One region of the Flocculibacter collagenilyticus genome, then DNA from elsewhere that is predicted to be linked to it. Evidence: predicted binding sites of a transcription regulator. Region 1 holds the regulator's gene; each other region holds the start of a gene.
What was found. The regulator sigma-54, encoded in region 1, starts transcription at its own class of promoters, with help from an activator protein. The targets are predictions, from matches to a motif close to GTTGGCACGNNNNTNGNNT.
Positions count from the first base shown of each region.

Region 1 (3,214 bases):
CGCAAAAATTAGATGCAACCAGCCAACAAGAAAACAAATCTTCACGTGTAACCACCATTTTTACTACAGAAGATATTGAGGCTAAAAGCGTTCAAGACAAAAATAAGACAGAAGAAACCAACGCTAAAGATGAAAGCGTGAACAAGGAAGCACCTGAAGAGTCGAAAATTGAAACGCCATAACTTTTGATGAAAATTGAGAAAAGTTTACGAAACAAATAAGTGAATCAATGACAATATTATCAGCACAAAATCTGGCAAAAAGTTACAAAGGTCGTCAAGTTGTTCGCGATGTAAGTATCGATGTTGCAGCTGGCAGCATAGTTGGCTTGTTAGGGCCGAACGGAGCAGGTAAAACAACTACATTTTATATGATTGTGGGGTTGGTACCATCTGATCGGGGGCGCATTGTGCTTGCAGACCAAGATTTAACATTGGAACCAATGCATGCAAGAGCACGAGAAGGCATTGGCTATTTGCCGCAAGAAGCATCTATTTTCAGAAAACTTAGCGTTTATGACAATATCATGGCCATTTTGCAAACTCGCCGCGATTTAACCCGAATAACGCGCGAAGAAGCGCTAGATGGGTTGTTAGAAGAATTCAATATTGGTCACATTCGCGATAGCCTAGGCATGAGCTTGTCTGGCGGAGAGCGTCGTCGTGTAGAAATTGCTCGTGCATTGGCCGCTAATCCCAAATTTATTTTATTGGATGAGCCGTTTGCAGGGGTCGACCCAATTTCAGTATTAGACATCAAAAAGATTATCCAGCATTTAAAGAATAAAGGCATTGGAGTATTAATTACTGATCACAATGTACGAGAAACACTAGACGTGTGTGAGCATGCATACATTGTGAGCCATGGTGAATTAATTGCGAATGGTACACCTGAGCAAGTGTTAGCAAATCAGACCGTAAGAGATGTATACCTAGGTGAGCAATTCACGCTATAGTTAAGTTAATTAGTTAAAGGAATTTATCGGATTTTATGAGGCAGTCTTTACAGTTAAAAATTGGTCAACAGTTGACCATGACCCCACAATTGCAACAGGCTATTCGTCTCTTGCAATTATCGACGTTAGATTTGCAACAAGAAATTCAAGAAGCCTTAGACAGTAATCCACTCCTTGAAGTGGAAGAAGATCATGGCTCATCGCCTGAACAAGTGAGCGACAGCAACGACGGAACCACCAAACAAGATGCCAATGGTGAAGCTGAAGACATGACGTTTTCAGAGGTAAAAGAAATGGATACAACGGAAGCGGTTCAACAAGAGAATATGTCGGACGAGCTGCCTGTTGATAGTTCATGGGATGAGTATATTAGTGCAGCGCCGGTGGCGTCAGTGTCTGGTGCTAGCGACAATGATGATATGGTTTTTCAAGGTGAAACGACCGATAATATTCAAGATCATATTTTATGGCAAGTTAGGCTAACCCGGTTTAGCCCTACAGATGAAACGATCGCCATGGCGATAATTGAAGCGATTGACGATTCAGGCTATTTATCAGTTACTACAGAAGATATTCTGAATAGCTTAGGCGATGACGATGTAGAGCTTGATGAGGTTGAAGTAGTACTAAAGCGTATTCAATTAATGGACCCATTAGGTGTGGGAGCCCGCAGTTTAAAAGAATGTATGCTGATTCAGTTAGGTCAATTTAGCAACGATACGCCTTATTTGTCTGACGCAAAAACCATTGTGAACGAATATATCGATTTATTAGGTAATCGTGACTATCGTACTTTACAAAGAAAGACTAAGCTTAAAGAGCATCAGCTAAAAGAGGTTATGCAACTTATCCATAGCCTTAATCCAAGGCCAGCCAGTGCGGTGATTACTGAACAACCGCAATATGTTATTCCAGACGTATCAGTCGTGAAGAAAAAAGGCCGTTGGATTGTAGAATTAAATCCAGACTCAATGCCGAAAGTTACTATTAACCAGCAATACGCGGCGTTGTCTAAAACCAGTAAGTCATCTACGGATACGCAATTTATTCGTTCTCATTTACAAGATGCAAAATGGTTTATCAAAAGTTTGGAAAGTAGAAACGATACCTTACTCAAAGTTGCGAATTGTATTGTGCAGCAGCAACAGGCATTTTTTGAGTATGGTGACGAGGCCATGAAGCCAATGGTATTGAACGATGTGGCAGAAATGGTAGATATGCATGAATCAACCATTTCACGTGTGACAACGCAGAAATATATGCATACACCACGCGGCATTTTTGAGCTTAAGTACTTTTTTTCAAGCCATGTAAGTACTGAAAACGGCGGCGAGTGTTCATCAACAGCGATCAGAGCGTTGATTAAAAAATTAGTCTCTGCAGAAAATGCGGCGAAGCCATTGAGTGATAGTAAGATTGCAGAAATTATGGCTGATCAAGGTATTAAGGTAGCAAGACGTACGATTGCGAAGTATCGTGAGTCTTTGTCTATCCCTCCATCTAACCAAAGAAAGAGCTTACTGTAAGCTCTTGATGAAAGAAGGAAAGTGCTTATGCAAATCAATTTAACTTGCCGTCACGTTAATGCCACTTCGTCGATAAAAGATTATGTAGATAATAAATTTTCCAAATTAGAGCGACATTTTGATCATATCAATAATGTTCACGTTATTTTGGATTCCGAAAAGTTAATGCAAAAAGCGGAAGCAAAACTCCATGTTAATGGCGGAGAGTTGTTTGCCACAGCCACTCACGACGATATGTATGCGGCGATAGATGGGTTGATTGACAAGCTAGACCGACAAGTCATTAAACATAAGGAAAAACTTTCAAGCCACTAAAAAAGAATAGTTATTGTAATATGTCTTTTAAAACTTTGATGTCTGAGGACTGCACAAAATGTGCAGTCCTTTTTAATAGCAAGAAACGTATTTTAGAGTACATTAGCCAATTGGCACACACTAAACTGCCTGATATTAGCCAACATGAAATTTTGGACAGTTTAATGGCAAGAGAAAAGCTAGGCAGTACCGGGATTGGTAAAGGAATTGCTATTCCCCATGGCCGCTTGAAGAATACGCAAAAAACGGTCGCAATTTTTTTAGTAAGTAAAAATCCGATCCAATACGACTCAATCGATCAAAAGCCAGTTGATGTATTTTTTGCACTGTTAGTACCCGAAGAGCAATGTAAAGAACATTTAAGTACGTTGTCAGCCGTTGCTAGCATGCTTGACGATAAAAGTATGGTGAAAAGATT
Region 1 is NZ_CP059888.1:3,426,582-3,429,795, reverse strand. Features, by position in the region: gene lptA (lipopolysaccharide transport periplasmic protein LptA) at 1-182, shown strand, start outside; gene lptB (LPS export ABC transporter ATP-binding protein) at 230-955, shown strand; gene HUU81_RS15205 (RNA polymerase factor sigma-54) at 991-2,481, shown strand; gene hpf (ribosome hibernation promoting factor) at 2,509-2,796, shown strand; gene ptsN (PTS IIA-like nitrogen regulatory protein PtsN) at 2,817-3,214, shown strand, end outside.

Region 2 (3,214 bases), 610 kb from region 1:
TAACCCGGATTCAAGGCGCTTAATTGTAAGTGCGTGGAACCCGAGTGTACTGCCTGACTCATCTAAGTCTCCAAAAGAAAATGCGGCCAATGGTAAGCAGGCGCTACCTCCTTGTCATACCCTATTTCAGTTTTATGTAAGTAACAATAAGTTGTCTTGCCAGCTTTATCAGCGCAGTGCTGACATCTTTTTAGGTGTTCCATTTAATATTGCAAGCTATGCGTTGCTTACTATGATGATAGCGCAGGTATGTGATTTAGAGTTAGGCGAATTTGTTCATACTTTAGGTGATGCACATTTGTATAGTAATCACTTAGAACAGGCAAATGAGCAGTTAGGGCGCACACCGCACCCATTACCAAAAATGAAAATAAGCCCTCAAGTAAAACATATCTTAGAATTCAACTTTGATGATTTTGAGTTGATTGATTACCAATCTCATCCGCATATTAAAGCGCCAATAGCAATTTAAAGGAATAATCCATGACAATGAAAGCAGTAATCCCTGTGGCTGGACTTGGTACTAGAATGTTACCTGCCACCAAAGCAATCCCTAAAGAGATGTTACCAGTCGTTGATAAGCCGCTTATCCAGCATGTGGTTAATGAAGCCATTGCTGCAGGAATAAAAGAAATTGTGCTGGTGACTCATTCAAGTAAGAATTCAGTTGCAAACCACTTTGATAAAAGCTTTGAATTAGAAGCTACGCTAGAAAAACGCGTTAAGCGCCAACTTTTAGAAGAAGTGCAAGCGATTTGCCCGAAAGATGTGACAGTCATTAGCATCCGTCAAGGTGAAGCAAAGGGGTTAGGGCATGCAATCATGTGTGCGTATCCTATCATTCGCGACCATGCTTTTGCAGTGTTATTACCTGACGTATTGATTGACGAGTATCACAGTGACTTATCTAAAGAAAACCTTGCAGAAATGATGGCGCGCTACAACGAAGATCAGCACAGCCAAATTATGGTAGAGCAGGTGGCTCATCAAGACGTGAATAAGTTTGGTATTGTTGATATTAATGGCGATCAATTAGCGCCGGGTGACTCAACCAATATCAAGAAAGTGGTAGAAAAGCCCTCATTAGACGAAGCGCCAAGTGATTTGGCCGTTGTTGGCCGATATGTGTTAAGTGAAAAAATTTGGCCTTTGTTACAAAAAACGCCACCTGGTGCAGGTGACGAAATACAGCTAACCGATGCTATTGACATGCTATTAGAACAAGATCCGGTACAAGCGTATTATATGAAAGGAAAAAGCCATGATTGTGGTAGCAAGCTAGGCTATATGAAAGCAAACGTTGAATACGCGTTAAGACACAGCGAATTAAAAGAGGAGTTTGGTGAATACTTGTCGGAGCTGGCACAGGCCAAGCTAACACAGGTAAAAAGCTAACCACAATTAATGACTGGAAATCGTAGCATTAAGCATGCTGCGTTTCCTGCCCTTTAAAAATATAAGTTGGCACTGTTATTGCTGTTAAATTTGTATGTTGTAATTTAACGGTATTGAAAAATGAAAGTGTCATTTATTTTCCTATTACTGGCAAGTATTGCCGGGTGTTCATCGCTACCTATTTCTTTTTCGTCTTCAGAAAATGCTGAGCTGCCAAGAGAGCAATACACGCCTCGTTCAAGCAACTATTCCATTCATCACTATACTGAACAATTAGCTGAAAAGTTATTTATGTCGCTTTCAGACTTTAAACCCTATGGCAGAATCGCAGTCGGTACTTTTACACCTGTCGAAACATTGACACATTCGAACAATAAAAACAGTCCTGTACATTTGGTCGGCCTGCAATTGGAAGAAGGGCTAATGTCTTCTGCAACCCAGCGCGGATTTACGGTTATAGAATATAAAACGATGCCGATAATTAAGATGACAAAGTCGAGTGATTTAATGTTGTCAAGAAATGTGGCTGATTTGCAAGCGCAGCAGCACATTGATTACTTTCTAACAGGCACACTAACCCAACAAGAGCGAAGTATAGTCGTTAACGCTAGACTGATTAACATTGAAACGCGCGAAGTGATTGCAGCAGCAACACACTTTGTGCCTGCTAATATTTTTTGGGCTGAGGAAAAGGTAATCAGCCGCAATGGTGTAGTAAGCCGCACAGCTTACTAACGGAGGAAACATGAAGAAATTAACCCTGCTATTGCCCGCAATTATCTTATTGTCTGGGTGCAGCACCGTCGAACGTTGGATTGGAGCAGACGATTCACAACCAAAGAGAGTGATAGTGCAGGATAAGCATGATGTAGATCGATATCATGACCAAGCAAACTCTGTAAATGTGGTTGGTTTACAAAATCCTTCTACCAGCTCTGCAGCCAATGCTAAATTTCAAATGACGAATCAATTAAATATTCCTTATAAGCAAAATTACCAAGGGAATGGCGATAGAATAATGGCCATGGCAGCTTCAGGTCACAATATGCGCGCGCCATTGAATAAGAATATTAATCATTACGTTCGTGGCATTATGCATCGAATGGTGGAAAATTTGCAGTTCGTCAATGAGAAAACACCATTAGGCGTAACCAGTTTTGTGTTTCTTGATGGTGATTACCAGCATGCATCGTTACTGGGCAATCAAATATCTGAAAGCTTCATTCACGAGATCCATAAATTTGGTATACCGGTCATCGATTTTAAAACCACCAATTACATTCGGGTTACTCCTCAAGGTGACTTTATTTTTAGCCGTGATTTCTTGGAATTAGAATCTGAACTACCTATCGAGTACGTTGTGGCTGGCACACTTGTTAAATACCAAGCAGGGTATTTAGTGAATGCGCGTATTGTTGGTATTGATACCAAAGCGGTGGTTGCTTCAGCACAAGGGTTTATTCCAAGCTACGTGGCTAACGCATTATTCAGTACCAGTGCAAAAGATGGCGTGTCTTTAGTACAGTCTGAAGAGTAATACAGGGCTAATTTGGTAATTACAATTGAGGTATAAAGCTTGTGAAATTATCTAACATAATCATGCCTTTATTAAGCGTTGGCTTGTTACAGGGGTGCTTAGTGACTCCAGTAGTGGATACGCCGACTGTGTGCAAATTTGACGACGGTGAATACTATTATTGTGGTGCCACAGTAAGTAGTAGCGAAAGTACAATGGTGTCACAATCGTCAAGTACATCTAGTACGGTTACGTATGCTAGACCGCAGAACACTGCATATTACCAAGAAGGTAAAGAGTACG
Region 2 is NZ_CP059888.1:2,821,424-2,824,637, reverse strand. Features, by position in the region: gene HUU81_RS12505 (thymidylate synthase) at 1-472, shown strand, start outside; gene galU (UTP--glucose-1-phosphate uridylyltransferase GalU) at 490-1,395, shown strand; gene HUU81_RS12495 (FlgO family outer membrane protein) at 1,516-2,130, shown strand; gene HUU81_RS12490 (FlgO family outer membrane protein) at 2,141-2,932, shown strand; gene HUU81_RS12485 (FlgO family outer membrane protein) at 2,974-3,214, shown strand, end outside.
Region 2: the regulator sigma-54 is predicted to act here: its motif matches at 1,461-1,479, upstream of HUU81_RS12495 (FlgO family outer membrane protein).

Region 3 (3,214 bases), 900 kb from region 1:
GCATTGATTATGTGGATCGCTAATTGGCAAACTTGCATCAAAACTTGTTTTGGCTTGGCAATTACAGTCGTGAACTGCTACTTCTACTTTTGCATTTACAGATAGTAAAAAAAGAAGTGGCGCTGTGAGTAAGCTCGTCAACAATATCCCTTTTTTATGTTTAAAACGAAACATAATAAACCCCAGTGATTCCAGTCGATTTATTGTACATTAATAATAGGCAGTCAGACAGCTTCTACCTAATAAAGTTCGACCAATTAGCTAAATTGCGCGATAAAAAGATCGAAGAGCATTAACTTAAGGTTAACGCTCAAGTACATATACGACAGTGCCATGATTATTTAGTTGTATAATAAATAAAGGGTTTTATTGCGTTTTCAAGTGATACGTTAAAAAGTTTTTGACCATGATACAGCAAACTTCGTATCGTCATCCCCGGACTCTTCATCAGCTTTTGATACAGTAAAAACAAAATCATCTTTACTGAGATCGGCTTGAATATATCGATAGTCATTATCGCCAGCGATTGCTTCATTCTCATCAAAATTGTAATAACCGTAAGTCAGCGCTAAATTAAAGCCTTGGCTTAATTCAAATTCGTAGCCAACGTAATAATACATATCACCTTCAGCAAATGTTTCATCATCTTTCGCATCACTATTAATTGTATATGCCACACCATAACTTAATCCTTTGTAAGCGCCCTTGAAGTATAATTCGCCAAAGTTTATATCGTCATGTGCTTCAGCCGGATAGGCATAATAGATATAGCCAACATCATAGCTTGCTTCACCCATTTCTTTGCTGAATCCAAGGTAAGTATCAATCTCAGTACCTGAGTCATCGCCAAACTTAACGCTGCCTAACCAAGCACCAGCATAAAACCCTTTTTCATGCTTGTAATCTAATCCACCTGATACTGATGGGTTATCATCACTTTGAGAAACACCCCGCCATAAATAATTACTTGTGATACCAAAATTTCCGCTGAGTTCAGCATTTGCCGAAAATGAGCTCATCAGTAGTGAGCTAGCAAGTACACCTAGGATTGTAAGTTTCATTGAATTTATCCTGTTAATTTATTGATTATTAAGATATTAGCCATTTTTACCAATATTTAATCAAACAATATGCCAACGTTTTTTAGCAGGTTAATCAATAAGATAGTATAAAAATCAAGAAAGGGTTAGTGGTCATTCACATAATTGGTGCACTTTTGCTTTTGATTGGTGCAATGCTGATTTGATATACCCCTCTATTTTTAGCAAGGTGAAGTTAACTACTAATGAAGTAAACAATAAAATAATGCTATGATTTATCCACTTTTTACCCTACACACTCAATTATTAGTAAATTATTATGAATAAAGACTTTTTGATTGCGCCCTCAATACTGTCAGCAGATTTTGCTCGCTTGGGTGATGACGTTGCCAAGGTGCTTGAAGCGGGCGCTGATGTTGTCCATTTTGATGTAATGGATAATCATTATGTTCCCAATTTAACCATGGGGCCGATGGTATGCCAAGCCCTGCGTGACTATGGAATTACGGCACCTATTGATGTGCATTTGATGGTAGAGCCTGTTGATCAAATTGTGCCGCAATTTGCTAAAGCGGGTGCAAGCTATATTACATTCCATCCAGAAGCATCCAAGCATGTGGATCGTACTTTACAGCTTATTAAAGGTGAAGGCTGTAAATCAGGCTTAGTATTAAATCCGGCAACATCGCTGTCAGTTGTGGAACATGTACTCGATAAAGTCGACGTTATTTTATTAATGTCGGTCAATCCTGGATTTGGTGGGCAATCGTTTATTCCGCAAACATTAACTAAATTAAAGCAAGCGAGGGCGTTAATCGACCAATCAGGATTTGATATTCGGTTGGAAATTGATGGCGGCGTAAAAGTTGATAATATTGCTGAAATTGCAGCAGCAGGCGCTGATATGTTTGTTGCAGGCTCTGCTATTTTCAATCAGCCGAATTATAAAACGGTTATAGAGCATATGCGTGATGAATTAAGTAAGGTGCCTCGTTAACAGTAAGATTAAGTAAATCGCCTTTTATTGCTAAATTATTCAGTGTTAAAGCCTGTTAAATGTTACAGGCTTTTTTAATGCCTTTTCATGCTTTGTTTCCTAGCCATTTGCGATTACAATATCGCCCCTATTTTGCCAATAATTGTAAGACAGAGAATAGTATGACTAAACCAGTTGTTTTAAGCGGCGTGCAGCCTTCAGGGATTTTGACGATAGGAAACTACATGGGTGCACTTCGTCAGTGGGTTAAGCTACAAGAAACACATGATTGCTTATTCTCAATTGTAGATTTACATGCCATTACAGTAAGGCAAGATCCACAAGCGCTACGCTCAGCATGTTTAGATGCCGTTGCGCTTTATGCCGCGTGTGGTATCGACCCAGAAAAAAGTACAATTTTCATTCAGTCTCATGTTCCAGAGCACACGCAACTTTCATGGGTATTAAACTGCTACACCCAGATGGGCGAATTAAGTCGCATGACGCAGTTTAAAGATAAATCACAAAAAAATGAAAATAACATCAACGCCGGTTTATTCTCGTATCCAGTATTAATGGCAGCAGATATCTTGTTATATCAAGCAGACGATGTGCCTGTTGGTAGTGATCAGAAGCAGCATTTAGAGTTGGCTCGTGATATTGCAACGCGCTTTAATAATTTATATGGCGATGTGTTTAAAGTGCCTGAACCTTATATCCCAGAGTTTGGCGCACGCATTATGAGCTTACAAGAGCCAACCAAGAAAATGTCTAAGTCTGACGACAACTTAAATGCTTTTGTTGGTTTGCTAGAAGAACCAAAGAAAATTGCGAAAAAGATTAAGCGTGCGGTAACGGATTCAGACGAGCAAGCTCGTATTTACTTTAACACTGAAGAAAAGCCGGGTGTTTCTAACTTATTAACGCTGCTTTCATGTGCGACAGGAAAGTCAATTGAAAGCTTAGTGCCTGAGTACGAAGATAAAATGTATGGGCATTTAAAAGGCGATGTAGCCGATGCAGTCGTGGCTATGTTAGAGCCAATTCAAGCACGTTTTAAAGAAATCCGTGAAGACCAAACAATGTTAGACAATATTATGCGTAGTGGTGCCGAACGTGCTTCTGCGCGGGCAGCCCACACTTTAAAATCTGTATACGACGTAGTGGGCTTTGTGCCACGACCATAAGCATAGGTAGT
Region 3 is NZ_CP059888.1:348,883-352,096, forward strand. Features, by position in the region: gene HUU81_RS01605 (hypothetical protein) at 1-174, opposite strand, end outside; gene HUU81_RS01610 (TorF family putative porin) at 390-1,061, opposite strand; gene rpe (ribulose-phosphate 3-epimerase) at 1,360-2,037, shown strand; gene trpS (tryptophan--tRNA ligase) at 2,199-3,203, shown strand.
Region 3: the regulator sigma-54 is predicted to act here: its motif matches at 1,120-1,138, upstream of HUU81_RS01610 (TorF family putative porin).

Region 4 (3,214 bases), 950 kb from region 1:
TTTGTGATATTGTGACCCGTGGTACTTAATCCATGCTGAGCAACTCTTAATCCAGAAACGCCAATATCTAGTAAACTCATTTCTTAGCTCCCTGTATTGTGTTAGAGGCCGATTCACCAACCACGCCATTGAGCATTTTGCTGAAGGTATCACTTTTTAAGATGCCAATAATTTTTGACGCATAATTGGGATCGGTGGCGTATCCTGCACTTTGCAGTTCGGTTAGATAAGTGACTTCATCTTGGGTGTTGTTGAGTGCTTTTTGGTAACGACTCTTAGAAGAAATTAGATTTACAAAGTCGTCAAAACTTTGCTCAATAGAGTCGTACGCTCTAAATGCAGCAAATTTTTTAACAGGTAAGCCCTGTTCAAACTCTAATGTGGTTTTATGCGCTTTATCGCCTTGCCAACTATTATTGGCTTTTATATTGAAAAAGTTAAAAGAACTTTCGCCATTTAACTTATTGATTACGTGCCGTCCCCAACCTGTTTCTAGCGCGGCTTGAGCAAGCATAACAGCAGGATTTAAGCCTATTTTATCAGCCGCTTTTTTAGCACTATCCCATAGTCCTTCAACAAACTCGGCGGTTGTTTCGAATACTGAGCCAGTCGTTTCAGTCGGTTTTCTCACCACATCATTACTGGCGTTGTTTGCATTTAGCTTTTCCGAGTTACGCTCAAATTGATTTTCAGACTTACTGTCAGTAATTAAAAAACTAGCATTTTGTTGAAGTGATTTAGGCTCGGTTGCATCATCAGTCGAAGTTCTTGGCAAAAAATCGCCGTTTCGAAGTACATTCCCCGGCATATATTTACCTTTTTCTGGGGAAAGCTGTTGCACAATAATATCTGCTAAACCTAACGAACCAGATTGAGAAATTTCCAGCGCTAACTGCTGGTCATGCATATCTCTAAAATATTTTACGCTACTTGCATTAAACGGGTTGTTACTGTCTTCAAACGCAGCATTGGCTTTGCGCATGCTTTTAAACATCATTTGAGTAAAAATCGACTCAAATTGTTTTGCCGCTTGCTTTAGTGCCTCACGATCATCATCACCACTAAGCGCCGCTTTTCTTAATTCATCTAAGCCACTTAGGTCATGATAATTTTGACTGCTAGAAAGTTTATTCATAGTTTGCGCGTAAATTTATTGACAGATTTATGGTTACATAATCATCAAAATGCAAAATATGCGCCAACTAACAAATTTATAGTGCTAAGCCATGAGAGGGGAAGCTAGCTGGCAAGCAAATAGTAGGTTTAATGTGAAGGCTAACTTAGTAATGCTTCTGTAGAATTTGTCATTTAAATCCTAGCGTTAAGTCACATACAATAGCATTGTCAACAAGGATGAAGTCACTAATAATAACTGTCGCAATGATGAATTTAAAAATGAAAAGGGATGTTCAAGAAAGCACGTTGGGCTAGCAACTTAATACTAACCCGAACGACTCAATAATTAGGCTTGTGCATCTTAAATAACAACAAGCTCACCACTAATTGCGCCTGCCTCTTTAAGCGCTTCTAATATTGCCATTAAATCGCCAGGAGCAGCGCCAACTTCATTAATCGCTCTGACTAAATCATCTAAACTGGCGCCCGGATCAAATACAAAAGCACGCGTATCATCACGCGCAATGTCTAAAATAGACTGTGTGGTAACAACCGTTTCAGCGGTATCAGGGGCAAAGGCTCCTGGCTGCTCCGCAACCTGCTGCTCAGCAATCGTTACTGTTAATCCACCATGAGTAATGGCTGCTGGTTTAAGCTTCACATTTTTACCAATCACTATTGTGCCGGTGCGTGAATTAACAATAATCCTTGCAGCGCTGTCAGCAGGTTTAAATTCTAAGTTCTCTAATGCTGATAAATAAGCAACTCGTTGAGATACATTACGTGGCGCAGTAACTTCGACAGAGGCGGCATCAAGTGGCAAAGCCGTATTTGGACCAACTAAAGTGTTAATGGTTTCCGCTAATCTTTTTGCCGTCGTAAAGTCTGGGCGATTTAAGTTAAAAACAATATGATCACCTTGTGAGAATGGGTTAGCAACGGCTCGTTCAACTATGCCTCCGTTTGGCACTCTTCCTACAGTGGGTGTATTTACTAAAATACGAGAACCATCTGCCCCTTCAGCACCTAAGCCACTCACTACCATGCTACCTTGAGCTATCGCATAAACTTGCCCATCTATGCCTTTTAAAAAGGTTTGTAATAATGTTCCACCGCGTAAACTACCAGCACTACCTATCGAAGAAACTGTCACATCAATCGTTTGCCCCGGTTTTAAAAATGGTGGCAGTTCAGCATGCACCGCAACAGCGGCAACGTTTTTAATTTTAGGTTTTAAATCAGCGGGTAAGGAAATGCCAAAATTGTTCAACATGGCTTTGAAGCTTTGTTCAGTAAACTTACTTTGCTCACCCGTGCCCGGTAAACCTACTACCAAACCATAACCAATCAACTGGTTAGAGCGAACTCCTTGTACTTGCGCTACATCTTTGATGCGTTCCGCATTCGATAGTGGTGAGTAGCATGTAGTTAGCAACACCGCTGTTAATAGCATTAATTTTGTTAAAATATTCATTTTACACCTCTAATGCGGCATTAATTATGTGGTTACGAGAACATGAGCAAATTAATGTAATGATAAAAGTAGAATTCATCATCTTAGAATGGCCACCATGTACTGGTAAAAAATCTGGCCAACCATCCAGGTGTTTGTGCATTTGCGATATCACCTTTACCACTGTATTCGATTCGTGCATTAGCAACGCGCGTTGATTCAATGGTGTTATCCGCTGTAATATCTTGCGGCCGAATTAAGCCTGTAACACGAATGAACTCTTCACCTGTGTTAAGCGTGAGCCACTTTTCACCTCGGATCACTAAATTCCCATTAGGCAGTACCTGAAGAATATTAACGGAAATGTTGCCACTTAAGCTATTGCTTTGGTTAGATTTCGCATCACCTTTGAACGAGTTGTCTGAATCTAAACCTAATTGAATTGCATCACCTTTAAATGCCACATTTTGTCCGCCAAATCCCACTATAGGATCTAGGCTTGCCGATGTGGTTTTCTTATTTTCAGTTTTAGCTGTTTTTGAGGCTTGCGTGCTTTCTTCAAGCACTACCGTGATAATGTCACCTACCCGATGTGCCTTTCTATCAGAATATAGGCCATTGTTTGTGTCAGGATTAAACAGCGAA
Region 4 is NZ_CP059888.1:2,471,591-2,474,804, forward strand. Features, by position in the region: gene flgK (flagellar hook-associated protein FlgK) at 1-80, opposite strand, end outside; gene flgJ (flagellar assembly peptidoglycan hydrolase FlgJ) at 77-1,135, opposite strand; gene HUU81_RS10960 (flagellar basal body P-ring protein FlgI) at 1,478-2,569, opposite strand; gene flgH (flagellar basal body L-ring protein FlgH) at 2,674-3,214, opposite strand, start outside.
Region 4: the regulator sigma-54 is predicted to act here: its motif matches at 1,185-1,203, upstream of flgJ (flagellar assembly peptidoglycan hydrolase FlgJ).